One region of the Kitasatospora sp. cg17-2 genome, then DNA from elsewhere that is predicted to be linked to it. Evidence: riboswitches for the same ligand, from Rfam matches in the RefSeq annotation. Region 1 holds a riboswitch; each other region holds the start of a gene.

What was found. Region 1 has a riboswitch for cyclic di-AMP ahead of ACW14Y_RS32215 (glycoside hydrolase family 16 protein). Riboswitches for the same ligand answer to the same signal wherever they lie in the genome.
Region 2: another riboswitch for cyclic di-AMP. It lies ahead of ACW14Y_RS33940 (M23 family metallopeptidase); the one in region 1 lies ahead of ACW14Y_RS32215 (glycoside hydrolase family 16 protein).
Region 3: another riboswitch for cyclic di-AMP. It lies ahead of ACW14Y_RS33190 (transglycosylase family protein); the one in region 1 lies ahead of ACW14Y_RS32215 (glycoside hydrolase family 16 protein).
Region 4: another riboswitch for cyclic di-AMP. It lies ahead of ACW14Y_RS24440 (LysM peptidoglycan-binding domain-containing protein); the one in region 1 lies ahead of ACW14Y_RS32215 (glycoside hydrolase family 16 protein).

Annotation. Positions count from the first base shown of each region.
Region 1 is NZ_CM132923.1:7,649,361-7,656,917, reverse strand. Features, by position in the region: gene ACW14Y_RS32240 (MFS transporter) at 1-249, opposite strand, end outside; gene ACW14Y_RS32235 (ArsR/SmtB family transcription factor) at 305-1,315, shown strand; gene aceB (malate synthase A) at 1,466-3,115, opposite strand; gene ACW14Y_RS32225 (IclR family transcriptional regulator) at 3,364-4,104, shown strand; gene ACW14Y_RS32220 (hypothetical protein) at 4,271-4,894, shown strand; gene ACW14Y_RS32215 (glycoside hydrolase family 16 protein) at 4,923-6,149, opposite strand; cyclic di-AMP (ydaO/yuaA leader) riboswitch at 6,153-6,318, opposite strand; gene ACW14Y_RS32210 (MoaF-related domain-containing protein) at 6,641-6,970, shown strand; gene ACW14Y_RS32205 (alpha/beta hydrolase) at 7,032-7,557, opposite strand, start outside.
Region 2 is NZ_CM132923.1:8,054,940-8,062,496, reverse strand. Features, by position in the region: gene ACW14Y_RS33960 (sugar kinase) at 1-288, shown strand, start outside; gene ACW14Y_RS33955 (IclR family transcriptional regulator) at 285-1,034, shown strand; gene ACW14Y_RS33950 (RidA family protein) at 1,089-1,505, shown strand; gene ACW14Y_RS33945 (DUF2470 domain-containing protein) at 1,739-2,461, shown strand; gene ACW14Y_RS33940 (M23 family metallopeptidase) at 2,884-3,927, opposite strand; cyclic di-AMP (ydaO/yuaA leader) riboswitch at 3,930-4,095, opposite strand; gene ACW14Y_RS33935 (MFS transporter) at 4,405-5,916, shown strand; gene purB (adenylosuccinate lyase) at 6,004-7,443, opposite strand.
Region 3 is NZ_CM132923.1:7,873,132-7,880,688, forward strand. Features, by position in the region: gene ACW14Y_RS33175 (glycoside hydrolase family 13 protein) at 1-72, shown strand, start outside; gene ACW14Y_RS33180 (LacI family DNA-binding transcriptional regulator) at 98-1,117, shown strand; gene ACW14Y_RS33185 (hypothetical protein) at 1,175-1,375, opposite strand; gene ACW14Y_RS33190 (transglycosylase family protein) at 1,534-2,820, opposite strand; cyclic di-AMP (ydaO/yuaA leader) riboswitch at 2,807-2,974, opposite strand; gene ACW14Y_RS33195 (hypothetical protein) at 3,240-5,471, shown strand; gene ACW14Y_RS33200 (hypothetical protein) at 5,561-6,496, opposite strand; gene ACW14Y_RS33205 (DUF397 domain-containing protein) at 7,011-7,265, shown strand.
Region 4 is NZ_CM132923.1:5,790,939-5,798,495, reverse strand. Features, by position in the region: gene ACW14Y_RS24465 (NAD(P)/FAD-dependent oxidoreductase) at 1-752, opposite strand, end outside; gene ACW14Y_RS24460 (Ppx/GppA phosphatase family protein) at 1,181-2,122, opposite strand; gene ACW14Y_RS24455 (DUF501 domain-containing protein) at 2,119-2,799, opposite strand; gene ACW14Y_RS24450 (FtsB family cell division protein) at 2,771-3,277, opposite strand; gene eno (phosphopyruvate hydratase) at 3,404-4,690, opposite strand; gene ACW14Y_RS24440 (LysM peptidoglycan-binding domain-containing protein) at 5,009-5,971, opposite strand; cyclic di-AMP (ydaO/yuaA leader) riboswitch at 5,977-6,125, opposite strand; gene ACW14Y_RS24435 (cytochrome P450 family protein) at 6,357-7,557, opposite strand, start outside.

The DNA.
Region 1 (7,557 bases):
GGCGAGCCGCCCCATCGGCACCCCGGCGAACACCCCGCACACGCCGGCCACGGTGAGGCCGAGCGCCACCGAGGTGGGCGTCAGACCGATGGAGCGGGTGAAGAACAGCACGTTCACCGTGACGAAGAGCCCGTCCCCGACGGAGTTCACCAACCCCATCAGGACGAGTCTGCGCAGCAGCGGGTCGGCGGGCAGGAGGCGGCGGCCGGAGGCGCGCGGGCGCGCCCCCGTGCGGGGGGAGGAGGTCATGGAGCAAGGACAGCGGGGTTCCCGGGCGGGCGGAATTCTTTTACCGTTACGGTCAATGTTCGAGTTCCGCCTCGGGGTCGAGGACCTCGCCGCCACCTGGTTCGCCTACTCCCCCCTGCAGGAGACGGTGCTGGGTCTGCGCGCGCGCCGCTGGACGTGGTACTACCCGGAGCAGCAGCCCTGGATCGCCGGCTGGCAGGACCGCTGGGAGACCCTGGACACCGCGCTGCTGGACGCGCTGATCACGCCGAACGCCTTTGTGCCGGACTTCCTGACGCCTCGTCCGGCGGTGCCGCGGCCGGACTTCCACGACGAGCTCGCGGAGCTGGCCCGGACTCCGCCGGAGGAGGTCAGGACGGACGTGCTGGCCGCCTACTCCGGTGACGGGAGCCCGCTGCCGCCGGTGCTGACCGCGCTGGTCGACCGTCCGGTGGAGCTGCGGGACCGGGTGGCGGAGGCACTGTCGGCGTACTGGACGCGCTGCCTGGCCCCCGCGTGGTGGCCCCGGGCGCGGGAGGTGCTGGAGGCGGACCTCGCCCACCGGGGCCGGATGCTCTCGGAGCGCGGTTCGGAGGGGCTGTTCGCGGACCTCGACGAGCGGATCTCCTGGCGGGCCGGGGTGCTGCGGCTGAACGACAGCAATCCGGCGGTGCAGGCGCTGGGCACCTCGGTGGACGTGGCCGGGCGGGGCCTGGTGCTGATCCCGACGCTGGCCGGGATCGGTGCGCAGACCGACATCACCCAGGACGGCCCGCCGCTGATCGCCTACCCGGCGCGCGGCCGGGCGACGATGGGGGAGGGCCTGGCCGGCGGGACCGGGCCGGGCACGGCGCCGGCCGCTCTGGTCGGACTGGTCGGGGCGGCGCGGGCACGGCTGCTCGTCCTGCTGGCCTCGCCCGCCAGCACCACCGAGCTGGCCCAGCGGCTGGGAGTGACGCCCGGCGCGGTCAGCCGCCACCTGGGGGCGCTGGCCTCGGCCGGTCTGCTGGACCGCACCCGGCACGGCCGCCGGGTGCTCTACCGGCGCAACGCCCTCGGCGACGCGCTGACCTGCCGCCAGGGGTGACGGGCCGGGCCGCTCCGCACCACCGGGCCGGGTGTCGCCGTACGGAACGGCGCACCCTGCGGGCCGGGTGCGCCGCTCTGGCGGGGGCCGGCGGCACGCCCGGCCGGTAGCGTGGACCTCGGTCCGGCAGGGGTGCTGCGGGCCGGGACCTCAGCCGAGCAGGGGCAGTGCGGGCAGGGTCAGGAAGTCCGCGAACTCCTCGGCCAGCGCGACCTGTTCGAAGAGCTGGGCGGCCTCGCGCCAGCGTCCGGCGGCGTAGACCTCGTCGCCGACCTCGGCCCGCAGCGCGGTGAGTTCCTCGGCGACCAGACGGCGGACCAGGTCGGCGGTGGCCTTCTCCCCGGTGTCGGCGAGGACGACGTCGTTGTGGATCCACTGCCAGATCTGCGAGCGGGAGATCTCGGCGGTGGCGGCGTCCTCCATCATGTGGAAGATGGCGACCGCGCCGAGGCCGCGCAGCCAGGCCTCGATGTAGCGGATGCCGACCTGGACGGCGTTGTGCAGCCCGTGCCGGGTGCAGCTGCCGCCGGCGCCCGCGATGTCGAGCAGTTGCTCGGCGGTGACCGGCCCGTCCGGGCCGGGGTTGTCCTTCTGGTGCGGGCGCCCGCCGAGCACGGCGTCGAAGGAGGCGCGGGCGACCGGCACGAGGTCCGGGTGCGCGACCCAGGAGCCGTCGAAGCCGTGGCCGGCCTCGCGGTCCTTGTCCGCCTGGACCTTCTCCAGCGCGGCCGCGTTGACCTCGGGGTCCCGGCGGCTGGGGATGAATGCGGCCATGCCGCCGATCGCGTGCGCGCCGCGCCGGTGGCAGGTCCGCACCAGCAGCCGGGTGTAGGCGGCCATGAACGGCGAGGCCATGGTGACGGTGTTGCGGTCGGGCAGGATGTAGTGCTCGCCGGCGTCCCGGAAGTTCTTGACGATGGAGAACAGGTAGTCCCAGCGGCCGGCGTTGAGGCCGGCGGCGTGCTCCCGCAGCTCGTAGAGGATCTCGTCCATCTCGAAGGCGGCGGTGATGGTCTCGATCAGCACGGTGGCGCGGACGGTGCCGTGCGGGATGCCCAACTCGGCCTGGGCGTGGGTGAACACGTCGTTCCAGAGCCGGGCTTCCAGGTGGCTCTCGGTCTTCGGCAGGTAGAAGTACGGCCCGGAGTTCGGGTCGTCCGCGCCTCGGGCGAGCAGCCGGGCGGCGTTGTGGAAGAAGTAGAGGCCGAAGTCGAGGAACGCGCCGGCCACCGGCTCGCCGTCGACCAGCAGGTGGTTCTCGTCGAGGTGCCAGCCGCGGGGGCGGACCACGACGGTGGCGAGTTCGGCGGCCGGGCGCAGGGTGTACGCCTTGCCCGCGTCGGTGGCGAAGTCGATCCGGCCCTCGAAGGCGTCGATCAGGTTGATCTGACCGCTCACCACGTTCTCCCAGGTCGGGGAGGTGGCGTCCTCGAAGTCGGCGAGCCAGACCTTCGCGCCGGAGTTGAGCGCGTTGATCACCATCTTGCGGTCGGTGGGGCCGGTGATCTCGACCCGGCGGTCCTGGAGCGCCCTGGGCGCCTCGGCGACCCGCCAGTCGGCGGCGCGGACCCCGGCCGTGTCGGGCAGGAAGTCCAGGGTTCCGGTGCGGGCGATCTCCGCGCGGCGCTCCCGGCGGCGGGCGAGCAGTTCGCGGCGCCGGCCCTCGAAGGAGCGGTGCAGGCCGACGACGAAGGCGACCGCCTCCGGAGTGAGCACCTCCTCGGCCCGGTGGACGCGCGGACCCGCGACCGTGACGACCGGAGCGGTGGGGGAAGCTCCGGGTCCCTGATCTGCAGCCATGAGCAGGACACTCCTAAGTGGAGGGCTTGATTCTGTAAGGTGGAGACTAGTTTCCGCGATACAGAATTTCAACGGTTTGTTGAGATGATCGCTGGGACTGTACTCCTCCTCCGACCGCGAAGGGAACGCCGGTGGCCCCGACCTCCGAGAGCAGTGAGAGCACCGCAAGCAGCGGGAGCACCGCGAGCGGCGAGGGCGGTGCCCCGAAGGCGCCCGCCCCGACGGGGCAGGAGCGCACCGGCGGCGGGGTGCAGTCCGTCGAACGGGCCTTCCAGTTGCTGGAGGCCCTCGCCGACTCCGGCGGCGTGGCGACGCTCAGCGAGCTCTCCACCTCCTCCGGACTGCCGATGCCGACCATCCATCGCCTGGTTCGTACCCTCGCGCAGCAGGGCTATGTCCGCCAGGACACCGCCCGCCGCTACACCCTCGGCCCCCGGCTGATCCGGCTCGGCGAGACCGCCGGGCGTCTGCTCGGCAACTGGGCCCGCCCCTACCTGGCCGAACTCATGGAGGCCACCGGCGAGACCGCCAACCTGGCGGTGCTGGAGGGCGGCGAGGTGGTCTACGTCGGGCAGGTGCAGTCGCGGCGCTCGATGCGGATGTTCACCGAGGTCGGCCGCCGGGTGCAGCCGCACTGCACCGGCGTCGGCAAGGCCCTGCTGGCGCAGCTGCCCGAGGAGGAGGCGCGCGCCGTCCTCGGCCCCAACCCGCTGCCCGCGCACACCCCGCACACCGTCACCGACCCGCGGGAGCTGATGGCCCAGCTCGCCGAGGCGCGCGAGCGCGGCTATGTGGTCGACGACCAGGAGCAGGAGATCGGGGTGCGCTGCATCGCCCTCGCCGTCCCCGGCGCGCCGACCCCGACGGCGCTGTCCGTCTCCGGCCCGGAGGCCCGGATCAGGGCGCTGGAGGAGCAGGCCGGCACGGCCTCGCTGGTGCCGGTGATGCACGGGATCGCGGCCCGGCTGGGCCAGGTCCTGGCCCCCTGACGCACGTTCAGTGCGGGCGACACGCCCGGGCGTTCACCCGTTCGAGCCACCCTTCGGGCCGTCCGAGGGCGGGTCGCCCCGGCCCCGGAGACCCGTCGGCGACGCTGGTCCGGACGCGACCCGCGACGGCGCGGGGCGCTGGACACGAAGGGTTGGGTGAGCGGCGATGACCCGCAGCGGTTCCGTTCGGAGGCTTCTCGGCAGGTCGTTGGTGACGGGGTGCGTGGTGGCGGTGCTGGCCGCCGGACAGGCGGGGGCGGTCTGTCCGCCGGACGACAAGGCGTCCGCGCCCGGGGCGAGCGCCCCGGCGCCGGGGGCCGGTGACCCGGGCGCCGCGGCCCCGGGCACGACCGCCGACCCGGCGGTGGCGGCCCTGCCCTCGAACTCCGACCTCTACGTCGTCCGGATCGACCCGGACCCGGCCGCGCCCGGGGGCACCACCGTCCTGCACGCCTTCGTCGGCAACCTCGGCCCGGACCGGACCGCCTCGCCGTTCACCGTCGTGATCACCCTGCCCGAGGGTGTCACGGCCGAGCCGCCGTTCTTCCCGGAGAACTGCTACGAGTTCCAGAACGGCCACCGGGTGCGCTGCACCTTCCCGGCCGGTCTGCCGAAGTTCCGCAGCGCGACGGCGCTGATCCCGCTCCGGCTCTCCCCCGAGGTCCCCCTCGGCACGCTGGCCGGCGGCTACGTCGCGGTGCGCGGCGACGACGACCGGATCGAGAGCAACAACCGGCAGCCGTTCACGATCGAGGTCGTGGAGTCCACCGGTCCGAGGCCGATCGTCTGACCGTCGGCCCCGGACCGGTGGCCCGCTGCTAGCGGTAGACCCGGACGTAGTCCGCCGCGAAGGTGATCGGCGTGGTGCCCGAGGGCGCGGGGTGGTAGTTCCCCGCGCTCAGGGACAGGTTGAGGATCGGGTACGCCGTCCAGCCGGCCCCGACGCCCTTGCCGTCGGAGAAGACCTTGGCGCCGTTGATGTACCAGTCGACCGAGGTGGCCCCGTAGTGGGTGCCGACGGTGACCCACTGGTCGTGGGCGATCGCCTTGGCGTCGGTGACGTACAGGTGGCCCGGGTTGATGTGGTTGGTCAGCTCCAGCAGGTTCGGGTTGTCGCTGTGGTACTCGAAGGAGTCGATCTCCCCGTGGGTGCCGCTGGTGCTGTTCCACGTCCACAGCGCCGGCCAGGCTCCGGTGCCGGCCGGGAGCTTGACCCGGGTCTCGATGTAGTCCCCGACCTTCACCTTGAAGCCCTCGCTGGAGTACTCGGTGGTGAGCAGCCCGGTGTCCCAGGCCTGCTTGCCGTTCTCCAGCGTGTGCGCGCTCGGCCGGGCGGTGAAGGTGGCGACGCCGCCGGAGACGGCGACGTTGTTCTTGTTCAGCCAGTCGAGCTTGTTGTCGTTCGGGTTGTGGTCGCCGTAGTGGTAGGAGCTGCTCCGGTCGGCCGTCCAGCGGGAGCCCAGGGCGAGGCTGTCGAAGTCGTCGGACCAGGTCAGCTTCTTGCCCGCGACCGGGGCACCCGTGGCGGGGGTGGTGGGCGTCGGGGTGGGGGTCGGCGTCGGCGTCGGCGTCGGGGTGGTGGTGCCGGAGACGACCAGCTGCCGGGAGGGCAGGTTGTGCCAGCCGCCGGTGCTGTCCTGCCAGAAGCCGAACTGGGTGTAGGTGCCGGCCGCCAGAGTGCGGGTACCGGTGGTGATCGACAGGCCCGCCGGGCACACCTGGACGTTGCTCCTGTTCCCAGGGAAGTCGAGGTTCTTCCCGGCCGCGTCGCGCAGGCCGACGCCGACGGTCTTCGCGGTGAAGCAGGACGAGGAGTGCAGGGTCAGCGAGGCGGCGGACGCCTTGCCCGCGACCATGGTGGCCGGGGTGAGCTTGTCCTGGGTGACGGTCGGCAGGGTGGCGGCCTGGGCGCCGGTCACGGCGGGGACGCCGAGCAGGCCGGCGCCGGTGACGGCGAGCGCCCCGGTGGCGGCGAGGGCGGCGGTGCGGCCGCGCCGGGAGGGGCGGGCATGGCGGGGCGCGGAGCGCGGGGCAGGCTTCTGCATGGCAGTGGTCCTCTGCGACGCCTGCGAGGTGAGCTGTCGGGTTCGGGCGCGAGGTTGCCCGGCCGTCCGGAGAGCGGCTTCACCCCTAGCCACGACTCGCACGCGTTGAGCGCGCGGCCGGGCACTGACCTGGGTCCCCCGCTCCCGTCCGCTGTGGTGCTCGATTGCCGGCCGGCGGGTGGACGGGACTCGGCGTCCCGACGGCGGGGCTCCGCTGTGGCGGAAGCCTCTGCAGGCTAGGCAGGCCGTCCGCGCACGGACAACCTTCCGGGGGTGGTTGTCGCGCAGCTCACACCGCCGCCCCGGCCCCCGGGGCGGCGGTTCCAGGTGGCCGCGGTGGCCGGGCTGGCCGCGGTGGCGGGTCCGGCGGGGAAAGTGCGCCACGGAGGCGGGGTGGTCGGATAGGTTGGAGATCCATCCGCGCCCGGAACCGTCCGGGTCGCAGCGAGCACCACGACAGCACGTCCAGAGACGAGGAGACCCGCCCCGCCATGACCGCGTCCCCGCCCGCCTTCGCCGGCCGTACCTTCCTGTTCCGGGTCGACAACGGCGCGGCGTTCCGCAACGCGTACTCGGCCGACGGCAAGCGGCTGCGCTGGGAGGGCCTCGGCGAGTCGGCGGGCCAGTGGGAGGACGTCTCCCTGCACGTCGCCGAGGTCGGCCCGCAGCTCTACTTCGTCAGCTGGACCGAGGTGAGCGGCATCACCGTGAGCCACGTCATGGACCTGGCCCGGATGACGGTCCGCGCGTTCTGGACGTACGAGGGCGAGGGCGGCCGGGTCGGCGAGCTGCACACCGGCACCCTGGAGCAGGTGGCCTGAGCGCCCGACCCCGCGGACACCTGTCCGTGCGGTCGGGCCGACCGGCCGACGGCCCGCACGGTCAGGCCGACGGGCTCGCGGCCGGGACGGTCAGGCGCTGGGAGATCCACTCCAGTGAGGACGGGAGCAGCTTGCTCCAGGTCTCGAAGTTGTGGCCTCCGGTCTCCAGCATGCTGTAGGAGACCTTCATCGGGCCGTGCGCGGCGGCCACGAACGCCTCGGTCTCGCGCCGGTAGTCGCCGTCGCCCTCCCGGGTGCCGGCCAGCAGCACGGAGACCGCGGGCTGCGGCAGGTTCTTGAGACGCCACATCAGGTCGGCCTCGTCGCGGCGCCGTTCGCTGCCGCCGAAGAGGTCCCCGGTGCTCGGGTCGTCGGCCGCCCGGTAGTAGCCGGAGAGCGAGACCGCCGTCGGGAACACCTCGGGGTGACGCATCGCCAGCTTGAGGGCGCAGTAGCCGCCGGTGGAGTTGCCCATGAACGCCCAGGCCCGCGGGTCGGCCGAGACCCGGTAGGTCGCCTGGACCGCCGAGGGCACGTCCTTGGTGAAGTAGGTCTCGGACTGCGCGGCACCCGGGATGTCCTCGCAC
Region 2 (7,557 bases), 410 kb from region 1:
ACCACCCACGGGGACCAGGCCGAGCTGCCGCCCGACCCGGTGGTCGACGCCCTGCTCGACGCCTCGCCCGAGGCCTGGGCTGCCACCCGGGTGTCGGCGGATGGCATCGTGTCCCCTGCGCTCCCCGCAGCGCCCACCAGCACAGACGCCTCCCCGACCGACCCGCCGCCCCTCTCTCCGCACCGTTCCCCCGCCACCGACTACGCCCACCGCTCCTCGCCCGTCGCGCCAGGGGGCGGTGCTCCCGACCCTCGACCGGCCGCCACCCCGGCCCTTGGAGCGCCATGAGCCAGACCGTCACCCGCGCCCTGCGCATCCTCGCCGAGCTCGGCGAGGGCGAGCGCTCCCTCGACCAGTTGGCCGAGGTGCTCGGTGTGCACAAGACGACCGTGCTCCGGCTGCTCCAGAGCCTCGAAGAGGAACGATTCGTCTACCGCGACGCCGGATACCGCTACCACCTGGGCGCCGGGCTGTTCGCGCTCTCGGGGCTCGCCCTGGAACAGCGCGGGGTCCGCCGGATCGCCGCGCCGTACCTCGCCGAACTGAACGCCGGCACCGGCCAGACCGTGCACCTGGCCGCGTACGAGGGTGGCGAGGTGGTCTACATCGACAAGTACGACTCCCGGCACCCGGTAAGGATGTACTCGCGGATCGGCCTCCGGGCCGCCCTGCACAGCGCCGCGGTGTCCAAGGTGCTGCTCGCCGACCTGCCCACGCCCGAACGGCGGCGGGTGGTGGCCGGCATCGACTTCACCCCGCACACCGCGCGCACCCTCACCACGCCCGAGGCACTGCTGGCCGAGCTGGAGAAGGTCGCCGCCCAGGGCTGGGCCCAGGACCATGCCGAGCACGAGGCGTTCATCAACTGCGTGGCCGCGCCGATCCGCGACGCCAGCGGCCGGGTGGTCGCCGCCGCCTCGATCTCCGTCCCAGACGTCGTGCTCCCCTACGAGCAGGTCCTGGAGCTGCTGCCCCAACTGCTCGCCACCGCACGGGCGATCTCCGCCGACTGCGGCCTGCCCCCGCGCCACTGACCACCACCCCCCGCACCACCCATCACCCATAGCCCGTCGAGGAAGTGAGCACGCATGAGCGTCCAGAACGACAAGACCGAGATCCGTACCGACGGCGCCCCCGCCCCAGCCTGGATGTTCTCCCAGGGCGTCCGCAAGGGCCCGATCCTCCAGGTGTCCGGCCAGGGCCCGCAGGACCCGGCCACCGGCGAGTACCTCCACCACGGCGACGTGAAGGCGCAGACCCGCCGCACCCTGGAGAACGTCAAGGCGATCGTCGAGGCGGGCGGCGCGACCGTCGAGGACGTGGTGATGTTCCGCGTGTACCTCACCAAGCGCGCCGACTTCCCGCTGATGAACGAGGTCTACGCCGAGTTCATCGAGGAGAACATCCCGCCGGGCGGCGTGAAGCCCTGCCGGACCACGATCTTCTGCGAGCTCCCGCAGGAGCCGATGCTGGTGGAGATCGACGCCCAGGCGGTCGTCGTCTGACCCGCGCGCAGCATCCGCACCGGAAGGGCCCCGACACCGAGTCGGGGCCCTTCGCGCGCTCCGGAGCCGCCCCGCCCCGCCGACACCCCCGCCCGCGCCGACACCCCCGCCCGCGCCGACGCCCCGCCCCGCCGACACCCCTCCGCGCCGACACCTTGCCCTCATCCCCTCGATTCATTAGGTTAGGCTCACCTAACTACAAGGTCAGCTCGTCCGCCGGAGGTCCCGATCCCATGAGCCCGCACCCGCAGCACGACGCCGAGATTCCCGAGCCCACCGCCGCCGAACGGATCGGCAGCCTGCTGACCGCCACCTCCTCGGTGGTCCTCCGCGCCGGCGGCGAGCAGCACGAACTCTCCACCCCCGTCTCGGTGCACGGCTCCCGGCTCCGGCTGCGCGCGCCGCTCGACTCCCCGGTGACCTCCGCCACCGCCCGCGAGCAGGACGGCCTCGCCGTCGTGCTCGACCTGACCGACATCGCCCCGGTGGCCGTCCGCGACCGGGTCCGCGGGCGTCTCACCCTGGCCGGCCGGCTCCACCTGGCCCACCTCGCCGACGACGGCCTCAGCGTGCACCTCCGTCTGGACGTCGCGCACGCCGTGCTCTCGACCCCGTACGGCACCACCGCGATCACCGGTGCCGACCTCGCGGCGGCCGCCCCCGACCCGCTGGCCCGCTACGAGGCCGGACTGCTCACCCACCTCGCCGACGACCACCCCGACGCGCTCGCCGTGCTCACCCGGCTGCTCGACCCGGCGCTGCTCGCCGACCGCCCCGAGGTCCGTCCGCTCGCGCTCGACCGGTACGGCCTGGTGCTCCGCCTGGACCAGCCGCACGGTCACCGCGACGTCCGCCTGGTCTTCCTCGAACCGGCCCGCGACGCCGACGAGTTCGGCCACCGGGTGCACCAACTGCTGTCCGCCGCCGAGCAGGAGCCGGCCGCCCACCGGTCCTGAACCCAGCAGCCCCGAACCCGCCGGCGCCCCGAGCCCAGCGACCCCGAACCCAACGCCGCCCCGAACCCAACGCCGCCCCGAACCCAACGCCGCCCCGAACCCAACGCCGCCCCGAACCCAACGCCGCCCCGAACCCAACGCCGCCCCGAACCCAGCAGCGCAGCGAACCCGACAGCAGCCGAACCACCCCTCCCCCGAGCACCCCTGACCCCCGATCACCTCTCCGCCCCCCGGTACGACGACGGCCGGCCCGGCCCACGAGATCTCTCTCGCGAGCCGGGCCGGCCGGCAGGACGGGCGTGTCCCGCGCCCGTCGATCCACTCAGATGCGGCGTCCACCCGGTCCAGCGGTCACCCGACATGACCATTCCGGGAGGTCGTTTCGCCCCGCACCCAGCGGTGGCAGATGATCGGACCGAAGGTCAGATCGCGACGCCGTGCGCCCGCAGGTAGGCGATCGGGTCGATGTCCGAGCCGTACTCCGAGCCGGTGCGGATCTCGAAGTGCAGGTGCGGGCCGGTCACGTTGCCGGTCGCACCCGAGAGGCCGATCTGCTGGCCGGCGGTGACGGTCTGGCCGATCGACACGCCGATCGAGGACAGGTGCGCGTACTCGGCGTACTTGCCGTCGGCGAGCTTGATCTCGACCTCGTTGCCGTAGGCGCCGCCGTTGCCGGCCTTCACCACGGTGCCGGCCGCGACCGCGCGCAGCGGGGTGCCGGTGGCAGCGACGAAGTCGGCGCCGGTGTGGTGGCCGGAGGCCCACATCGAGCCGGCCACGCCGTAGGCGGTGCCGAGCTTCGGGTTGGCCAGCGGGGCGAAGAAGCCGGAGGTGGCGGCGACCGGAGCCGCGGTGGCCGGCTTCGCGACCGGGGCGACGACGGCCTGAACGGCGGGCTGGGCAGCGGGCTTGACGGCGGGCTTGGCGGCCGGGGCCGCCGGCTTCGCGGCCGGAGCGGCCGGCTTCACCGAGTCCTGCGAGGCCTGCGCCTTGGCGGCGGGGGCGGCCGGCTTGGCAGCCTCGGCCGGAGCGGCCGGCTTGGCGGCCTCGGCGGCCTTGGCGCCGAGCGCGAGCTGCTGGCCCGGGTAGATGAGGTTCGGGTTGGCACCGATGACCGAGCGGTTGTGCTCGAACAGCGCCTTCCAGCCGCCCTCGACGTTCTTCGCGTCGGCGATCTTCGACAGGGTGTCCCCGCCGACGACCTTGTAGTCGACCGGAGCGGCCGGGGCGGCCTCGGCGGCGGGAGCGGCCGGAGCGGCCTCGGCAGCGGCGGCCGGCGCGGCGTCGACGCTGGTGGCGCCGGTCCAGGTGCTGGTCTGCTGCGTGTGGCCGGCGGCCGGGGCCTCGTGGGCCTGGGCGGTGACGGTGGTCACCAGGGGGAGAGCGAACGCGGCGCCGGTGACGGCGGTGGCGATGCCGATGCGGACGGCGCGGGGCATGGCGATACGACGAGCCTGTGCGGGCATGGAAATGTCCTCTCCGACGCCTGCGAGGTGAGCTGTCGGGTTCGGGCTGGAGTTGCCCGGCCGCAGAGAAATGCGGCTTCACCCCAAGCCGGACCGTCAATTCGGTTCCGGCGACTTACCTGTGGGTCCCCCGCTCCTGCCGTACAGAGTTCGTTGCGAACCACCGGGCAGCGGCAGGACTAGGCGTTCCACCCGGTGGCCACCCGGGCTGACGCCGGGCGGTCGCTGAACTAAAACCCATCCGTTCGGGTGAAGCAATGTCGATCTCCGGAACCCGGGACCAAAGTCCGGAACACGGTGACGCTCCGCATGAGACATGTGCACAGTACGCACACAATCCATTCACTGCGCGCACGTGATCCACCACCCTGCGCCGATGTCGTCATCAGTCCGCACACGATCACTCACGGAACGGACATCTCCGACACACCCCCGGTGACCCTTGTCACGTCGGCCCCGGGAGCCCCACCATGGGCCGTGACCACCACCGATGCCGGCACCCTGCGGTTGGGCACCGCGCAGGGACGCTGGGTACTTCTGGCGACGGTGCTCGGCTCCAGCATGGCGATGCTCGACGGAACCGTCGTGAACGTCGCCCTGCCCCGGATCGGCACCGATCTCGGCGCTCAGCTCGCCGCCCTGCAATGGACGCTCAACGCCTATCTGCTCACCCTGGCGGGCCTGATCCTGCTCGGCGGCGCGCTCGGCGACCGGTACGGGCGGCGCCGGATCTTCCTGCTGGGCGTGGTCTGGTTCGCCGCCGCGTCCGCCGCCTGCGCCGCCGCCCCGACCATCGAGGTGCTGATCGCGGCCCGCGCCGTGCAGGGCATCGGCGGGGCGCTGCTCACCCCGGGCTCGCTGGCGATGCTCCAGGCGGTGTTCCATCCGGACGACCGTTCGGCGGCGGTCGGTCTCTGGTCCGGCCTCGGCGGGGTGTCGGCGGCGGTCGGCCCGTTCCTCGGCGGCTGGCTGGTGGACGGCCCGGGCTGGCGCTGGATCTTCCTGCTGAACCTGCCGCTGGCCGTGTTGGTGATCGTGGTGGCCGCCCGGCACGTCCCGGAGAGCCGGGACGAGAGCTCGACCGGGCGCTTCGACGTGCTCGGCGCGGTACTGGCCGCGCTCGCGCTCGGCTCCCTCACCTATGCGCTGACGGCCGCCGGGAGCGGCCTCTCCCCCACGGTCTGGGTCACCGGCGCGGCCGGGCTCCTGCTCGGCGCCGCCTTCATCGTGGTCGAGCGCCGCACCCCGGAGCCGATGCTGCCGCTGGGCCTGTTCTCCTCACGGCTGTTCACCGCCGTCAACCTGGTCACCCTCGCCGTGTACGCGGCGTTCAGCGGGGTCTTCTTCCTCCTGGTCGTCCAGCTGCAGATCGTCTCCGGCTTCTCCCCGCTGGTCTCCGGACTCGCGCTGGTGCCGATCACCGTGATCATGCTGGCGCTCTCCGCCCGGGCGGGCCGGCTGGGCAAGCGGATCGGCCCGAGACTGCCGCTCACCGTCGGCCCGCTGCTGTGCGCGGTGGGCGTGCTGCTGATGCTGCGGATCGGGCCCGACGCCTCCTACTGGACGGACGTACTGCCGGCCGTCGCGGTGATGGGGAGCGGGATGGTCCTGCTGGTCGCGCCGCTGACCGCGACCGTGCTGGCGGCGGTCGAGGTGCGGCACGCGGGCATCGCGAGCGGGGTCAACAACGCCGCGGCCCGGGCGGCCGGTCTGCTGGCGGTCGCCGCGCTGCCCGCGCTGGCGGGTCTGAGCGGAGACGCCTACCAGGTGCCGTCGGCGGTCGACTCCGCCTTCCGCACCGCGATGCTGATCTGCGCCGGACTGCTCGTGGCGGGCGGACTCATCGCCCTGGCCACCGTGCACGGCAACGTCCTGGCCCCGGAGGACCACCACCCGGTGGCCGAACCGGACTGCCGCTACGCCTGCGGCACCAACGCCCCGCCCCTCGACCCGGGCCACCCGGGCCACCCGGCCCCGGAACAGGGCTGAGCCTCCCCGCGGAGACGGACCCCGGACACACCGCGGGCCCCGCCACCTCAGCGGTGACGGGGCCCGGCAAGCGGGGTCTGACAACCGTCAGAGGATGTCGCCCGGCGCGTACTTGGCGGCCTCCGGGTACGCGGCCGCGACGGCCTCGACCTGGCGGACGACCTCGGCGACCTGGGCACCGGCCGCACCGGTGAAGGACAGCCGGTCGGCCAGCAGCGCGTCCAGCCCGGCCCGGTCCAGCGGGATCCGGTCGTCGTTCGCCAGCCGGTCCAGCAGCTCGTTCTCCCGGGCCCCGGCCCGCATCGCCAGCGCGGAGGCGACGGCGTGCTCCTTGATGACCTCGTGCCCGGTCTCCCGGCCGACGCCCGCGCGCACCGCGCCCATCAGCACCTTGGTGGTGGCCAGGAACGGCAGGTAGCGGTCCAGCTCGGCCTCGACCACGGCCGGGAAGGCGCCGAACTCGTCGAGGACGGTCAGGAAGGTCTCCAGCAGGCCGTCGAAGGCGAAGAAGGCGTCCGGCAGCGCGACCCGGCGGACCACGGAGCAGGAGACGTCGCCCTCGTTCCACTGGTCGCCGGCCAGCTCGCCGGTCATCGACGCGTAGCCGCGCAGGATCACGGCGAGGCCGTTGACGCGCTCGCAGGAGCGGGTGTTCATCTTGTGCGGCATCGCCGAGGAGCCGACCTGGCCCTCCTTGAAGCCCTCGGTCACGAGCTCGTGGCCGGCCATCAGGCGGATGGTCTTGGCCAGGCTGGACGGCGCGGCGGCCAGCTGGACCAGGGCGGTCAGCACCTCGAAGTCCAGCGAGCGCGGGTAGACCTGGCCGACGCTGATCAGCACGTTGTCGAAGCCGAGGTGGCCGGCGACCCGGCGCTCCAGCTCGGCGAGCTTCTCGGTGTCGCCGCCGAGCAGGTCCAGCATGTCCTGGGCGGTGCCGACCGGGCCCTTGATCCCGCGCAGCGGGTAGCGGGCGATCAGCTCCTCCAGCCGGCGGAAGGCGACCAGCAGCTCGTCCGCGATCGACGCGAAGCGCTTGCCGAGGGTGGTGGCCTGCGCGGCCACGTTGTGCGAGCGGCCGGCCATGACCAGCTCGGCGTGCTCGGCGGAGAGCCGGCCCAGGCGGACCAGCACCGCGACCGTGCGGTCGCGCACGTGCTCCAGGGACTGCCGGATCTGCAGCTGCTCGACGTTCTCGGTCAGGTCCCGGGACGTCATGCCCTTGTGGATCTGCTCGTGGCCCGCGAGGTCGCTGAACTCCTCGATCCGGGCCTTCACGTCGTGCCGGGTGACCCGCTCACGGGCGGCGATGGAGGCGAGGTCGACCTGGTCGATCACGCGCTCGTAGTCGGCGACGGCGGTGGCGGGCACCTCGACGCCGAGGTCCTGCTGGGCCTTCAGGACGGCGAGCCACAGGTGGCGCTCAAGGACCACCTTGTGCTCGGGGGACCACAGCTGGGCCAGGGTCGCCGAGGCGTACCGGGAGGCCAGGACATTGGGGATCTGGGGCTTCGCGCTCACGCTTCGCAAGCCTAACAGCCGAGGTCAGCCCGACCCGCGCCGGACCGGCCCCCGCGATCCGCGGGCCACGGGAGCAGGCCGAAGGGCCGCCCGGGAGCAGCCCCACTCCCGGGTACAGAAGCC
Region 3 (7,557 bases), 220 kb from region 1:
GGCGCCGACCCCCGGGTCGTCGACGGCGAGGCGGTGCTGGCCGCGGACAGCACCGACTGGTGGGCGGTCTGACGTGGTTGCAATAGGCTCTGGGACCGTGACTACGGCGCGACTCTCAGACATCGCGGCGCAGGCGGGGGTCAGCGAGGCCACCGTCTCCCGCGTGCTCAACGGCAAGGCGAACGTCTCCGCCACCACCCGGCAGACCGTGCTGGCGGCGCTGGACGTGCTCGGCTACGAGCGGCCGACCCGGCTGCGCCAGCGCAGTGCCGGGCTGATCGGACTGATCACCCCGGAACTGAGCAACCCGATCTTCCCGGCGCTGGCCCAGGTGATCGAGCAGGCGCTGAGCCGGCACGGCTACACGCCGGTGCTCTGCACCCAGACCCCGGGCGGTTCCACCGAGGACGAACTGGTCGAGATGCTGGTCGACCGGGGCGTGGCGGGCATCGTCTTCGTCTCCGGCCTGCACGCCGACAGCACCGCCGACCACGACCGCTACGCCCGGCTGGCCGGGCGCGGGGTGCCGTTCGTGCTGATCAACGGCTACAGCGAGAAGATCGACGCGCCGTTCATCTCGCCGGACGACCGGGCCGCGATGTGGATGGCCGTCCAGCACCTGGCCGAACTCGGCCACGAGCGGATCGGGCTGGCCGTCGGGCAGCGGCGGTACGTGCCGGTGCTGCGCAAGATCGAGGGCTTCACGGCGGCCCTGCGGGAGGTGCTCGGGCACACCCGGGAGGAGGCCGAGGAGCTCGTCCGGCACACGCTGTTCAGTGTGGAGGGCGGGCACGCGGCGGCCGGGGCGCTGCTGGACAAGGGCTGCACGGCGATCGTCTGCGGCAGCGACATGATGGCGCTGGGCGCGATCCGGGCGGTCCGTCAGCGGGGCCTGGCGGTGCCGCAGGACGTCTCGGTGGTCGGCTTCGACGACTCGCCGCTGATAGCTTTCACCGAGCCGCCGCTGACCACCGTGCGCCAGCCGGTGGAGGCGATGGCCACCGCGGCGGTGGACGCCCTGCTGGAGGAGGTCGGCGGGAACGCCGTCCAGCGCGGGGAGTTCATGTTCCAGCCGGAGCTGGTGATGCGCGGCTCGACCGGCGGCCGCGCGCGCTGAGGAGACACCACGAGGGCCCCGGGAGCGATCCGCTCCCGGGGCCCCTCGGCGTTCCGCTCAGCCCTCCTGGGCGGTGGGCCGGTCCGGGGTGACCCGGTGGCCGTCGGCGGCGTCACCGGTGCGGGCCCCGGTGCGCCGGCCCCGCTCCAGGAAGTCGCGGAGGATCAGTTCGACGGCGTCCTGCGGGTTCCTGGTGCCGGACAGCATCATCGCGTCGATGGCGAGATTGGCGTCGAGCGAGACGGTGACCTGGGCCATGGTGACTCCTCCTCGGGTGCAGAGCAGCAGCATGCCCGCCGGGGCGGGCCTTTGACCATGGTTGTCCGGAACGGTGATCGCGGCGGGGCCGCACCGGGGCAGGCCTCGGCCCCCGGGCGAGGAGCGACGACTCTCCCGGGGGCCGAGGTACTACCGGATCAGACCCGGCCGGCGAAGTCCGGCGCCCAGTTGGCGACGGTCTGGAGCCGGACGCCCGAGCTCGGGTTGGCGGCCTCGACGTACTTGCCGTCGCCGATGTAGAGCGCGACGTGGTAGACGCCGGAGTCCTGGCCGTTGTTGGACCAGAACAGCAGGTCGCCCGCCTTGAGCGAGTCCAGCGAGACGTGCGTGGACGCGGCGGCCTGGTCGGCGGCGACGCGCGGGACGGAGACGCCCGCGGCCCGCAGCGCGGCCTGGGTCAGGCCGGAGCAGTCCCAGCCGCCGTTGCCGGTGCCGCCGTAGACGTAGGCCTGGCCGACCTTCGACTGGGCGAAGGAGACGGCGGCGGCCATGCTGCCCGTGGCGGCCGGGGCGGGGGCCGGGGTCTCGGCCTTCGCGGTGGTGTCGGCGGCGGGCTCGGCGGCCGTCCCGGAGCCGTTCTGGGCGTCCTTGGCGCGGTTGAACCAGTCGAAGCCCTGGCCGGACCTGTCGGCGGCCGGAGCCTTCGCCCCGGCGCGGTCGCCGAGGGTCAGGTGCTGGCCCGGGTAGATGCTGTGCGGGCCCTCGGACAGGGTGGAGCGGTTGAGCTCGTACAGCCGCTCCCAGCCGCCCTGGACGTTGTTCTTGTCGGCGATGGAGGAGAGCCAGTCGCCGGCGACCACGGTGTAGTCGGCGGAGGCCTCCTGGCCCGCCTGGCGGTGCCACTTCTGCCAGTCCTGGGCGCCGGTGCGCTGCTGGGCGGCGTCGGAGGCGGCCGGGGCCGGGTTCTCGGGCTTGGCGGCCGGCTTCTCGGCCGGCTTGGCGGCGGGCTTGGTGGCGGGGGCCGGAGCCGGGGCCGGGGTCTTGGCGGCCGGCGCGGTGGTCGCGGAGGTGTCCACGGCGGCGGGGGTGCCGCCCTTGGTCAGACCGGCCTGGACCGAGCAGACCGGCCAGGCGCCGGGGCCCTGCACGGCGAGCACCTTCTCGGCGATCGCTATCTGCTGGTCCTTGGTGGCGAGGTCGGCCCGGGCGGCGAAGGAGGTGCCGCCGAACTCGGCCCAGGTGGAGTTGGTGAACTGGAGGCCGCCGTAGAAGCCGTTGCCGGTGTTGATGCTCCAGTTGCCGGTGCTCTCGCACTGGGCGACCTTGTCCCAGGTGGCGACGGAGGCGGCCGAGGCGGTGCCGGCGGTGAGGCAGGGGACGGTGAGGCCGATGCCCGCGACGCCGAGGGCGGCGATCGCGCGACGGGTACGGCCGGACAGACGGGTGCCGTTGGTGGGCAGCATGAAGACGTGGTCCTCTCCCACGCCTGCGAGGTGAGCTGTCGGATTCGGGCCGGAGTTGCCCGGCCGCGCTGTGGACGCGGCTTCACCCCTAGCCCGGGTCCGGTCCGAGGACCGGTCCTGGGCGAACTACCTGTGGTTCCCCCGCTCCTGCCGTGATGTATTGCGCTGCCAGCACGCCCGACGGCAGGACTCGGCGTCGCGGACGGGCTGGGTCCGTGTGGCCACGAACGGGGAGCACGTTAAGCAGAGGCGGCTTCAAACCGCAAACATGTGTGATGACCGTCACAGTTTACGAAAGACGTGCTGAACCGCTGTCCTTCATGATCAGAAATGACCGATTTCCGGCAACGCCCGTCATGGCCAACACAACTGCCTATGCTTCAGAGCGTCGGCACCATGCCGGCGCAGACGCAGCCGCCCGGGGGGAGGGCTACGCACCGATGGGCATCGACGAGGACCCGGACGCCGCCCGTCCGGCCACCAGGCCGCGCGGGGCGCACCGCAGGGCAAAACATCGCAGAGCGGACATCCCGCCCGAACCACCCCGAACTCCCGTAACCCGCCGCGCATTACTGCGCTGGCTGGCCGTCGGCACCGCCTTCGCGGCGATCAGCGGCGAGGAGGTCCTGCGCCGTTCGCTGAGCGGCGAGACCCGGCTGGTCACCCCGGCCGCCGTCGTCGGCTCCGGCCCGCCCGGGGAGGGCGCCCCGATGGGCCAGGACGGCGGCCACGGCGCCGCCCCGCCGGGCACCGCCGCCCCGGGCACCGGGCCCCCCGAGCAGCCCGCCCCCGCGCCCACCGTCGACCAGGGCGGCCGCCGCTGGTCCGACCGGGCCGGCTGGGGCGGCAGCCCGCCCGGACCGCGCAGCGCCGTCCGGATCACCGACAAGGTCCTGCTCGACACCGACGCCGAGGTCGGCTCCCTGCTGGTCGAGCCGGGCGGCAGTCTCACCTTCGCCGCCGACCGCACCCTCACCCTCGCCGCCGCGGGCAACGTCGAGATCCGCGGCGCCCTCGCCCTCGCCCCCGACGGCGACCGGGTCCACACCCTCCGCTTCCCCACCGTCGACGAGAAGCGCTTCCAGGGTGACGGCATGAAAGTGGTCGACACCGATGTGGGCCTCTGGGTCACCGGCGCCGGCTACCTGCGGCTGGACGGCGCCGCCAAGACCGCCTGGGTCCGCGCCGAGCGAGAGCTCAGGGCCGGCGACACCGTCGTCAACCTGGCGGCCCCGCCCGCCGGCTGGCTCCCCGGCGACGAACTGGCCGTCACCCCGACCGGCCCGCCCGACCAGGACGGCTTCGCCGCCGCCTACGACCTCGTCACCGTCCGGTCCGTCAGCGGAACCACCGTCACCCTGACCACCCCGCTCAAGTACCCGCACCCCAGGGTCGCCGCCGGAGGGGGCGTCACGGTCGGTGCCGAACTGCTCAACCTCACCCGCAGCGTCCGGGTCGAGGGCAGCGCCAAGGGCCGCGCCCACGTCCACCTCACCAGCACCCGCCGGGCCGACGTCCGGCACACCGCGCTGCGCTGGGTCGGACCGCGCGCCGACACCAAGGAGACCTGGCGGGGCCCGGACGGCACCGCGCCCGTCACCGCGCCGGTGCTCGGCCGGTACGGACTGCACTTCCACCGGCTCGGCGACGCCACCCGGGGCACCGTGGTCGAGGGCGTGGTCGTCCGCGACGCGGGCAGCCATGCGTTCGTGCCGCACGCCAGCCACGGCATCACCTTCCGCAGCTGCGTCAGCCACGAGACCTGGGAGGACGCCTACTGGTGGGACGGCCCGCTGGACACCCGCACCCCCCAGCAGCCCTCCGACGACATCGTCTACGAGTCCTGCGTCGCCTCCCGCACCCTGCTCGAACCCAACCCCCGGGCCTACCGGCTGACCGGCTTCAACCTCGGCGCGGGCACCGGCGGCAAGGCCGTGGACTGCGTCGCCGTCGGGGTGCAGGGCGCCACCGGCGCCTCGGGCTTCGAGTGGCCGGAGAACAGCGAGGGCGTCTGGACCTTCCAGCGCTGCCTGGCCCACAACAACCTGCAGGACGGCATCTTCGTCTGGCTCAACGCCCAGCGGCACCACGTGGTCACCGAGTTCGCCGCCTACCACAACGGCGGCTGGGGCATCGAGCACGGCGCCTACCTCAACGACTTCGACTACACCGCGAGCGTGCTGTACGGGAACGCCGGCGGGGGAGTGGCGCTGCACGCGCTCGGCCGGGACCGGGGCAGCAACTTCGACGGGCTGCTGATCGACGCCGCCGGGCGCAGCGACTTCGCGGTCTCCACCGCCCGGCACGAACTCGCCGGGGAGTCGGTCACCTTCAGCCGCAGCCGGTTCACCGGCTACCGCAGGGCCGGGATCGCGTTCCGGGCCGGGCCCGACGGCAAACCGGACGACGTGCTGGTGCTGGACTGCGAGTTCGGCGGCAACGAGCTCTGGCTCGACCCGGAGGCCGGGGCGCCCAAGAACATCCTGCTGCGCCGGGCCGGAACGACCGAGGTGCTGCAGGTCCGCCGGGCGGGCGAGCAGGGCACCGACCGGCCGCAGTGGAACGCGGTCGCCGCGTCGGTGCCGACCCTGGCGGGCCAGTCCCGGCCGGTGCAGGTGCCGGAGCTCCGGCTGAAGGATGCGGCCGCGCCCACCGTCCGGGTGGGGCGGTGACGGTGCCGCGGCGGCGCCGGGTGCCTCCGGCGGAAGCGCGACGGGCCCGGAACGGCAGCTCCGTTCCGGGCCCGCCCACGCGGTGTCCGCTACTGGGCGGCGTGCCGTCCGTTGCCGCGGGGGCCGGTCTCGTCGGCGTCCTCGGCCTCGTCGGCCCCGAGGTCGGGGGCGACGGCCGGCAGCGCGGCCAGGTAGGTGGAGGCGACCAGCTGACCCACCGCCTGGTACGCGCCCAGCGGCGCGGCCGACGGGCAGCCGGACTCCTCGGCGGCCGCGGCGAGCAGCTCGGCGTCCGCCTCGGGGCCGATCACCAGCGGGGCCAGGGCCGGGTTCTGGGCACCCATCTCCTTGAGGTGGGCGACGGCCTCGGCCACCGAGCCGGGGATGTCCAGCGCGGCGGCGACGACCGGGACGGCGAGCCGGGCGGCCAGCAGCATGCCGGTGATGCCGGCCGCGTCGGCCGCGGGCTGCCCACCGACGGTGGTGAGCACCACGCCGTCGGCGGCGGTCGCGATGGCGAACAGGCGGGCGCGGTCGGCGCGGGCCAGACCGGCCTCGGAGAGGCGGACGTGGACGGCCTCGGCGAGCAGCGGGTGCGGGCCCAGGGTGTCGGTGACCTGGGCGCCGTACTCGGCGGCGAGGGCGTGCAGTTCGGGGAGGAAGCCGTGCGGGCCGGGCACCAGCGGTACCACGACGGGCGTCGGCAGGCCGGCCTCGGCCGCTTCGGTCAGGAGTTCGGCGACGGTGCGCTCGGCCGTGGTCCCGCCGGTGTGCCGGTCGTCGGCCCCGCCGGTCGGCAGGTAGCCGGCGGCGGTCAGCACGCCGTTCTGCTCGCTGCGGACGATCGACAGCAGCTCCTCGACCACGGACCGGGATTCCGGTCCGGCGGCCGCGGGGACGGCGAGCAGCAGGGCCGGGGAACCGGCCGGGATCTCGGGGCGCTCGGGACGGCGGTGGCGCCCCCGCGCACGGGAGCCTGGAGTACGGACGGGCAGTGGCGCGCCCGGGATGGCTGCGGTGCTCATGGCGGAGATCGTAGGACATCGGCCCGCCCGGCCCGCATTCGGCTGCCGTACCGGGTGGGACCACCGCTGCGAAAACCGGACATAACCGGCCTCCGGGCGGCAGTTGTCCCGGTACCCGCGTAGATGCGACGGAACGGGGCTTTCGTTGCACGAGTGGCGCGTGAGATGTCTCACAGCATACGACCGGCCTGACGGAGCGTCACTGAGGTGCGACTCCCGGCGTCGGAAGATCAACATTCAGCGGGGGGTCGCCTACGGGCGGTTAGCGGCTACTTGTCGATTCGCTCGACTATGTCCGCTTATATGCCGCCGGGGGGGCTCTTCGTGAAGAGTTCCGGTTCGGTGTCGAAAAGGCCGTGCACCTGCAATGTCCCGTGCTGATGCACGTGCACTGGAGCTATCATCGCGTCAAGTGAGGCGTTGTGCCGGGCCGGTACGGGGCCGGCCCGGTCGTACGGCCGGGGCCGGGGCGCCGAGCTGGACGACCCACTCCGGAGCTCTTCGGGAGATTTCTATGCACGACTCGCACGACACGTACGACACGTACAACGGGATGGCCGCTGCGGACCTCGAAGGCGTGGTCTGGCAGAAGAGCCTGCACAGCAACTCTCAGGGGAACTGCGTCGAATTCGCCGCCCTTCCGGGGGGCGATGTGGCGATGCGCAACTCGCGCTTCCCGGACGGTCCGGCGCTGATCTACACCCGGGCCGAGATCGCCGCACTGCTGCTGGGGGCCAAGGACGGGGAGTTCGACCACCTGGCGGTCTGACCGGTCGCCGGCTTCACCATCGGGGGGCCGTCGTGGGTGCTGACACCACGACGGCCTTTGTCTTTCCCGGGTTCCTCCGGCCGTGCTCGCCGGTTCCCCGGCCTTCCCCGCACCCGGGATCCCGGGCCGGGGCCCGCCCGGCCTTCGCGGCCGGGCCCGCCTCCGTCGCGCTGCCGGGCCGCCGCACGCGGGCCGGAGGGAAACGGATCGGAGGGACGCCACCGCCGGGAGGCTGCCGGTGCCCGCTGCCCGTGGGCCGCCGATCGCCGTTGCCGGGGGTGGAGTGGTCGCC
Region 4 (7,557 bases), 1.9 Mb from region 1:
ACGACGTGGCCGTCGACGCAGGAGTCCATCGAGGTCTCGATGTAGACCTCGATGTTGCGCTCTTCGAGCTTCTCCTTGGTCCACAGACCGAGGTCCGGGCCCATCTCCGGGAGGATCCGGTTGGCGGCCTCGACCACGATGAAGCGCATGTCGTCGCGGCTGACCGTCTTGTAGATCTTGGCGGCGTCGCGCGCCATGTCCTCGATCTCGGCGATCGTCTCGACGCCGGCGAAGCCGCCGCCGATGATCACGAAGGTCAGCGCCTTGCGGCGGATGGCCTCGTCCGTGGTGGACTCGGCCTTGTCCAGCTGCGCCATGACGTGGTTGCGGAGGGCGATGGCCTCCTCCACGGTCTTCATGCCGATGCCGTGCTCGGCCAGACCCGGGATCGGGAAGGTGCGGGAGACCGACCCGGTCGCGACGACGAGGTAGTCGAAGGGCAGCTCGTACGAGTCGCCGGCCGACGGCTGGATGGTCGCGATCTTGCGCTCGTGGTCCACACCGGTGACCGCACCGGTGAGCACCTCCGCGTTCTTCAGCGCGGTGCGCAGGGGCGCGACGAGGTTGCGGGGCGCGACGTTGCCGCCGGCCGCCTCGGGGAGGAAGGGCAGGTACGTCATGTACGACCGCGGGTCCACGACCGTGACGGTCGCTTCGCCGTAGCGCATCTTCTTGAGGATGCGCATCGCGGCATACAGGCCGACGTAACCACCGCCGACAATGAGGATGCGAGGACGCTCCGTGGTGCTCATATCCGAAAGTATCCAGCACCGTTCGGAGCAGCCTTCGTGAGCCCGCTCACAAGCGGACGGACCCCCTCTGCTACACTTCGCGCCCCCGTTTCGACCCCCCGGCCGACACTTCACGGCCATCCCGGCCCCCCGGTGGGCACGCCCGTGACGACGGCCCCGCTGAGCAGCAACGATCCATGACGGGGCCTGGTTCCCACACGGGATTTCGATTTTCAAACCCCTGACGGGTCAGAACCTACGATCCAGCGGTTATCACGCCGAGCGAGCCTTCGGTCCCACATATCGGACGGACCGGACCGTCCAGCGCGGCGAACGGGCGGATCCCCATGTGAAGAAATTCACGAAGTTTTTCGCACGGCCCCGGGCGCGCCCCGGCCCCGGGACCCCCGAGGGGCCTCCGGGGCCGGAACGGTAAGCCTCGTGCCTGGTCAGCGGGCGATACTCCAGGCGATGCCGTCCAGGATGTCGTGCTCGCTGACGACCACCTCGGCGGCGCCCGTCCGCGCCATGATCTCCAGCAGTTCCAGCGCGCCGGCCGCGATCACGTCCACCCGGCCGGGGTGCATCGACGGGATCGCCGCCCGCTCCGCGTGGGTGGCGTGCAGCAGCCGGTCCGCGATCTCGGCGACCCGCTCACGGGAGATCCGCGAGTGGTGGATCGCCTCCGAGTCGTACCGGGGCAGGTCCTGGGCGATCGCCGAGATGGTGGTGACCGTCCCGGCCAGGCCGACCAGGGTCGCCGCACCGGTCAGCGGGACGGCCTCCTCGGCCCGGTCCAGCTCCGCCCGCACATGCGCCCGCGCCTCGGCGATCTGCTCGTCCGAGGGCAGCTCGGCGCCGCCGAAGTGCCGCTCGGTCAGCCGGACGCAGCCGATGTCCACCGAGCGGGCCGCCTCGACGTCCTCGGCCCCGAGCACGAACTCGGTCGAGCCGCCGCCCAGGTCGAAGACCAGATACGGGGTGGCGAAGGTGCCGCCGGTGAGCTCCTTGGTGGCGCCCACGAAGGAGAGGTGCGCCTCCTCCTCACCGCTGACCACCTCGGGCTCGACCCCCAGGGCCGCCCGCACGCCGTCGATGTACTCGGCGCTGTTCTCGGCGTCCCGGGAGGCACTGGTGGCGACGAAGCGGATCCGCTCCGGGCCGACGCCGAAGCCGGAGATCACCTCGGCGTACTCCCGGCAGGCCGCGAAGGTGCGCTCCAGCGCGTCCGGGTGCAGCCGGCCGGTGCGGTCGACGCCCTGGCCCAGCCGGTTGATGATCATCCGCCGGTCCAGGTCGGTGATCTCCCCCGTCCCCGGGTCGAGATCGGCGACCAGCAGCCGGATCGAATTGGTCCCGCAGTCGATCGCGGCCACCCTGGTCGTGCTCATGCCCCGGCCTCCCCTGCCTCGTCCGCCCCGCCCGCCTCCTGCGCCGCGCGCTTGGCGGCACGGTCGGCGGTCTTCTGCTCCTTGGCCGCGATCACGGCCTCGTGGTCCTGCGCCTTGGCCCGGTTGCGGAGCACCCGCCCACCGGCCGCCTCGACCTCCGCCGGGGACACGCACGGGCCCTTGGCCCACCAGTCCTCCAGCATGCCGATCGCCTCGTCGCCCAGCGGGTTGACGCCCTCGCCGGCCGCCAGCGAGTGGCCGACCAGCACGTGCAGGCACTTGACCCGGTCCGGCATGCCGCCGGCGCTCGGGAAGCCCTCCAGCACCTCGATGGCGTCCCGGCGGGCGATGTAGTCCTCGTGCGCCTCCCGGTAGGCCGAGGCCAGCTCCGGGTCCTCGGCGAGCCGGGCGCTCTGCTCCTTCATCACGCCGTCCGCCTCCAGGGTGCCGATCAGCGAGGCGGCCTTGGGGCAGGTCAGGTAGTACAGCGTCGGGAACGGCGTGCCGTCCGGCAGTCGGGGGGCCGTCTCGACGACGTCCGGGTTGCCGCACGGGCAGCGGTGGGCGACGCCGCGCAGACCGCGCGGGACCCGGCCGAGCTGCGCGGCGATGGCCGCGACGTCCTGGTCGGAGACGGTGGGGTGGTTCTCAGTGGTCATGGGAGGAGCTGTCTCCAGCGGGGACGGGGGCGGGTGGTGAGGAAGGGGCGGGCTGCGCCGGGGCAGCGGGGGTCGCGGGGGTCGCAGGGGCGGCGGCAGCGGCGTCCACGGAGTCCCAGACACTGGCGTACCAGGGCCTGGCGGCCTTGACCGCCCCGGCGGCCGGGCCCTGCACGGGCGGCGGCGCGCCCAGCGAGGACTTCGCCCGGTCCTGGGCGGCCGGGTCGACCGCGATGTACGGGGTCTCCCCCGGCATCGCGTAGTGCAGCCTGCTCCTGGCCTGCGCCTTGACGTACTCCGGGTCCTGCCAGCGGGCCTTCTCCCGGCGCAGCTGCTCGACCTGCTGCCGGGCGTGCTCGGCCCGGGCGCGCTGCGCCGTGATCTCGGAGCGCTGCGAGATGAACTGCCGGGTCGGGTAGGCCAGGATCGCCACCAGCGAGCAGAGCACGAGGACCAGGACGGTCGCCCGGCTCGTGAACCGAGGCCGGGCCGCCAAGCCCGGGATCCTCCAGCCTGCCATCTCCGGTGTCCCCTCCTGGTCGCGACGGTGCCCCGCCGTCCACCCTACGGGGTGAACGGCGGGGCACCGGTCAGGCGTGCGCCACTCGGGCGGCCGGGCGGGTCAGCCCTCGTGCTTGAACCGCGGGAAGGCGCCGCGGCCGGCGTACTCGGCGGCGTCGTCGAGGATCTCCTCGATGCGCAGCAGCTGGTTGTACTTGGCGACGCGCTCGGAGCGGGCCGGGGCACCGGTCTTGATCTGGCCGCAGTTGGTGGCGACGGCCAGGTCGGCGATGGTGACGTCCTCGGTCTCGCCGGAGCGGTGGGACATCATGCAGCGGTAGCCGTTGCGCTGGGCCAGCTCGACGGCGTCCAGGGTCTCGGTCAGCGAACCGATCTGGTTGACCTTCACCAGCAGCGCGTTGGCGGTGCCGGTCTCGATGCCGCGGGCCAGGCGGGCCGGGTTGGTGACGAACAGGTCGTCGCCGACCAGCTGGACCTTGTCGCCCAGCTTCTCGGTCATGGCCTTCCAGCCGTCCCAGTCCGACTCGTCCAGCGGGTCCTCGATCGAGACCAGCGGGTAGGCGGCGACCAGGCCGGCGTAGTACTCGATCAGCTCGGCGGAGGTCAGGCCCTTGCCCTCGAACTGGTAGGCGCCGTCCTCGAAGAACTCGGAGGCGGCGACGTCCAGGGCCAGCGCGATGTCCTTGCCCGGCACGTAGCCGGCCTTCTGGATGGCCTCGACGATGAGGTCGAGGGCCTCGCGGTTGGAGTCCAGGTTCGGGGCGAAGCCGCCCTCGTCGCCCAGACCGGTGGAGAGGCCGCGCTCCTTCAGCACGCCCTTGAGCGTGTGGTAGACCTCGACGCCCCAGCGGACGGCCTCGGAGAAGGACTCCGCGCCGATCGGAGCGATCATGAACTCCTGGATGTCGACGTTGGAGTCCGCGTGCGAGCCGCCGTTGAGGATGTTCATCATCGGGACCGGCAGGACGTGCGCGTTCGGGCCGCCCAGGTAGCGGAACAGCGGCAGGTCGCTGGCCTCGGAGGCGGCGTGCGCGACGGCCAGCGAGACGCCCAGGATGGCGTTGGCGCCGAGCGAGGACTTGTCCGGGGTGGCGTCCAGGTCGAGCATGGCCTGGTCGATCAGGCGCTGCTCGGTGGCGTCGTAGCCGACCAGCTCCGGGCCGATCTGCTCGATGACGGCCAGGACGGCCTTCTCCACGCCCTTGCCGAAGTAGCGGTTCTTGTCGCCGTCGCGGAGCTCCAGGGCCTCGAAGGCACCGGTGGAGGCACCCGACGGGACAGCGGCACGGCCGGTGCTGCCGTCGTCGAGGCCGACCTCGACCTCGACCGTGGGGTTGCCGCGCGAGTCGAGAATCTCACGGGCTACGACGACATCGATGGACGGCACGAGGCATCTCCTAGCGGAAGCAGGTACCGGCTGACAGTGGGGTGCCGTCGACCGGACGATTGCGGAGTCGTTACGACCAGAGCCTAACCGCACCGGCTGTCCGGGCCACGTCGACCTCGGCTCCGTCTCAGCGTGTGGCCGTGCTACCCACCGGTAGTTCACCTGGTTGCCCGGCCGCGGACGCCGCGGGACGGACCGGCGGCGGAACGGGGGCGGAACGGGCCGGTCCGACGGACCTGCCCGCCCGGCCGCCTGTCCGCCTGTCCGGTGACGGGCCGGCAGGAGGGCAGGCGGCCGGGCGGCCAGTGGGCGCGGGCGTCAGCCGAGGGCGAGGACCTGGCCGGGGACGATCAGGTCCGGGTCGCCGCCGACGGTGCCGCGGTTGCCGTCGTACAGGGCCTGCCAGCCGCCCTGGACACCCTGCGCGGTCGCGATCCCGGCGAGCGTGTCGCCGTCGCGGACGGTGTAGCCCTGGCCGCCCTGCGCCTGCTGGACCTGCGGGGCCTGCCGGGTCTGCTGCGCCTGCTGCGGTGCGGCGGCGGTGCCCTGACCCGCGTACTGCTGGTACACGCCCTGGTGGCTGGTCCAGTACCAGGCGCCGTTGTTCTGGTACCAGAACACCTTGGCGTCGGCGTCCCAGCCGGACCGGCCGGAGAACGACGGCGCCTGCGACTGGGTCTGCTGCTGCGCCTGCTGCTGGACCTGCGGCGCCGGCTGGGCGGCGTGCTTCGGCGCGTACTGCTGGGTCTGCGGAGCCTGCTGGGCCTGCGGGGCCTGCGACTTGGGGGCGGCGTGCTTCGGCGCGGCCTTCGGGGCCTGCTGCTCGATCTGCGCCTGCGGGGCCTGCGGCTTCGGGGCGGCCGGGGCGGCGTCCGTCGAGGTGTCGACCGCCGCCGGGGCACCGCCCTTGCTCAGGCCAGCCTTCTTGGAGCACACCGGCCAGGCGCCCGGACCCTGCGAGGCCAGCACCTTCTCGGCGACGGTGATCTGCGCCGCCTTCGATGCCTGGTTGGCCTGCGGCGCGTACGAGGTGCCGCCGAACGCCTTCCAGGTGCTGGAGGTGAACTGCAGGCCGCCGTAGAAGCCGTTGCCGGTGTTGATGCCCCAGTTGCCCCCGCTCTCGCACTGGGCGACGGCGTCCCAGGTCGAGGCCGGGGCGGCCGAGGCGCCGGTGGCGGTGAGGATCGGCATCGCCAGCCCGACGCCGGCGACACCGGCGACGGCGATGGCCTTCTCGGTCTGGGTGCGGCGACGATGACGGCCGGTTCCGACGAACAGCATGAGGAAGTCCCTCTCCGCACGCCTGCGAGGTGAGCTGTCGGGTTCGGACCGGGAGGTGGCCCGGCCGCGCGGAGGCGGCTTCACCCCAAGCCGTGGGAGACGGCGCAAGACCTGGTTCCCCCGCCCCTGCCCAGGGTTCTGGTCGGTTTCCGGTGACGCGGCGGGCAGGACTCGGCGTTCCGCGCACGGGACCCGCTTCCGCGGGCTCCCCGGAGAGTAGACAGATCTTCAGAGCAATCACAAGCTCATATCGCCGCTATCACACGGAAATCACGTCAGGTGATGGATTGCCTACCAACCGAAGAGGTATGTCCGGGTTGATGGAGATTCACGCCGGTCGGTTCCTGGCCGTGGAGACTCGGCGTCAGCGTGTCGTGAGCCCCCCTCAATGAACTGCCGAGGGGTCGGCGGAGGTTGTCACCGAGGTCGCTTCCGGCGTGAATTCCACCGGAAGTTCACGAAGTCCGCGCATGATCAGACCACCGCGCCAGCGCAGTTCCTCCGGATCCGCGGCGAGCCGGAGGTCCGGCAGCCGGGACAGCAGGGTGGTCAGCGCGGCCCGCCCCTCCAGGCGCGCCAGCGGGGCGCCGATGCAGTAGTGGATGCCGTGCCCGAAGCCCAGGTGCGGGTTGTCCGCCCGGGCCAGGTCGAGGGTGTTCTCGTCCGCGAACCGCGCCGGGTCCCGGTCCGCCGCCGCGAGCACCACCAGCACCGGGTCGCCGACCGGGATCTCCACCCCGCCGATGGTCAGCGGACTCGTCGCGAACCGCCAGGTGGCCATCTCCACCGGGCCGTCGTAGCGAAGGAGTTCCTCGATCCCGGTCTCCAGCAGCGCGCTCTCGCCGCGCCCGATCGACTCCTGGAGCAGGGCCCGCTGCCCCGGATTGCGCAGCAGCGCGTAGACGCCGTTGCCGATCAGGTTCACCGTCGTCTCGAACCCCGCGAAGAGCAGGATGAAGGCCATCGCCGCGGCCTCGTTCTCGGTGAGGTGCTCGCCGTGGTCGCTGGCCCGGATGAGCCCCGAGATCAGGTCGTCCCCGGGATCCGCGCGCTTGCGGTGGATCAGCTCCGCGAGGTAGGCCCGCATCCGCTTCACCGCCCGCCCCACACCGCCGCGTTGGCCGCCGCCGTGCCGGATCATCATCCCGGCCCAGTCCCGGAAGTCGTCCTGGTCCTCGGCCGGCACCCCGAGCAGGTCGCAGATCGCGTAGATGGGGAGCGGGAAGGCGAACTCGTGGATGAGGTCGGCGGATCCGCGCGTCGCGAAGCCGTCGATCAGCCGGTCGGTCAGCTGCTGCACCCGGGGCTCGAAGGCGGCCACCCGGCGCGGGGTGAAGGCCTTCGACACCAGACGGCGCAGCCGGGTGTGGTCCGGCGGGTCGATGTTCAGCAGGTGCGTCATCAGGTCGGCCTGGCGCTCGCCCGGGATGCCGACCCGGCCGGTGCGGTGGGCCTGCTCGGTGTGGTGCGCCGGGTTCTTGGAGAGCCGGCTGTCCGCGAGCGCCTGGCGGGCGTCCGCGTACCGGGTCACCAGCCAGGCGTCCACCCCGCTGGGCAGGGTGGTCCGGTGCACCGGTCGGTGCTCG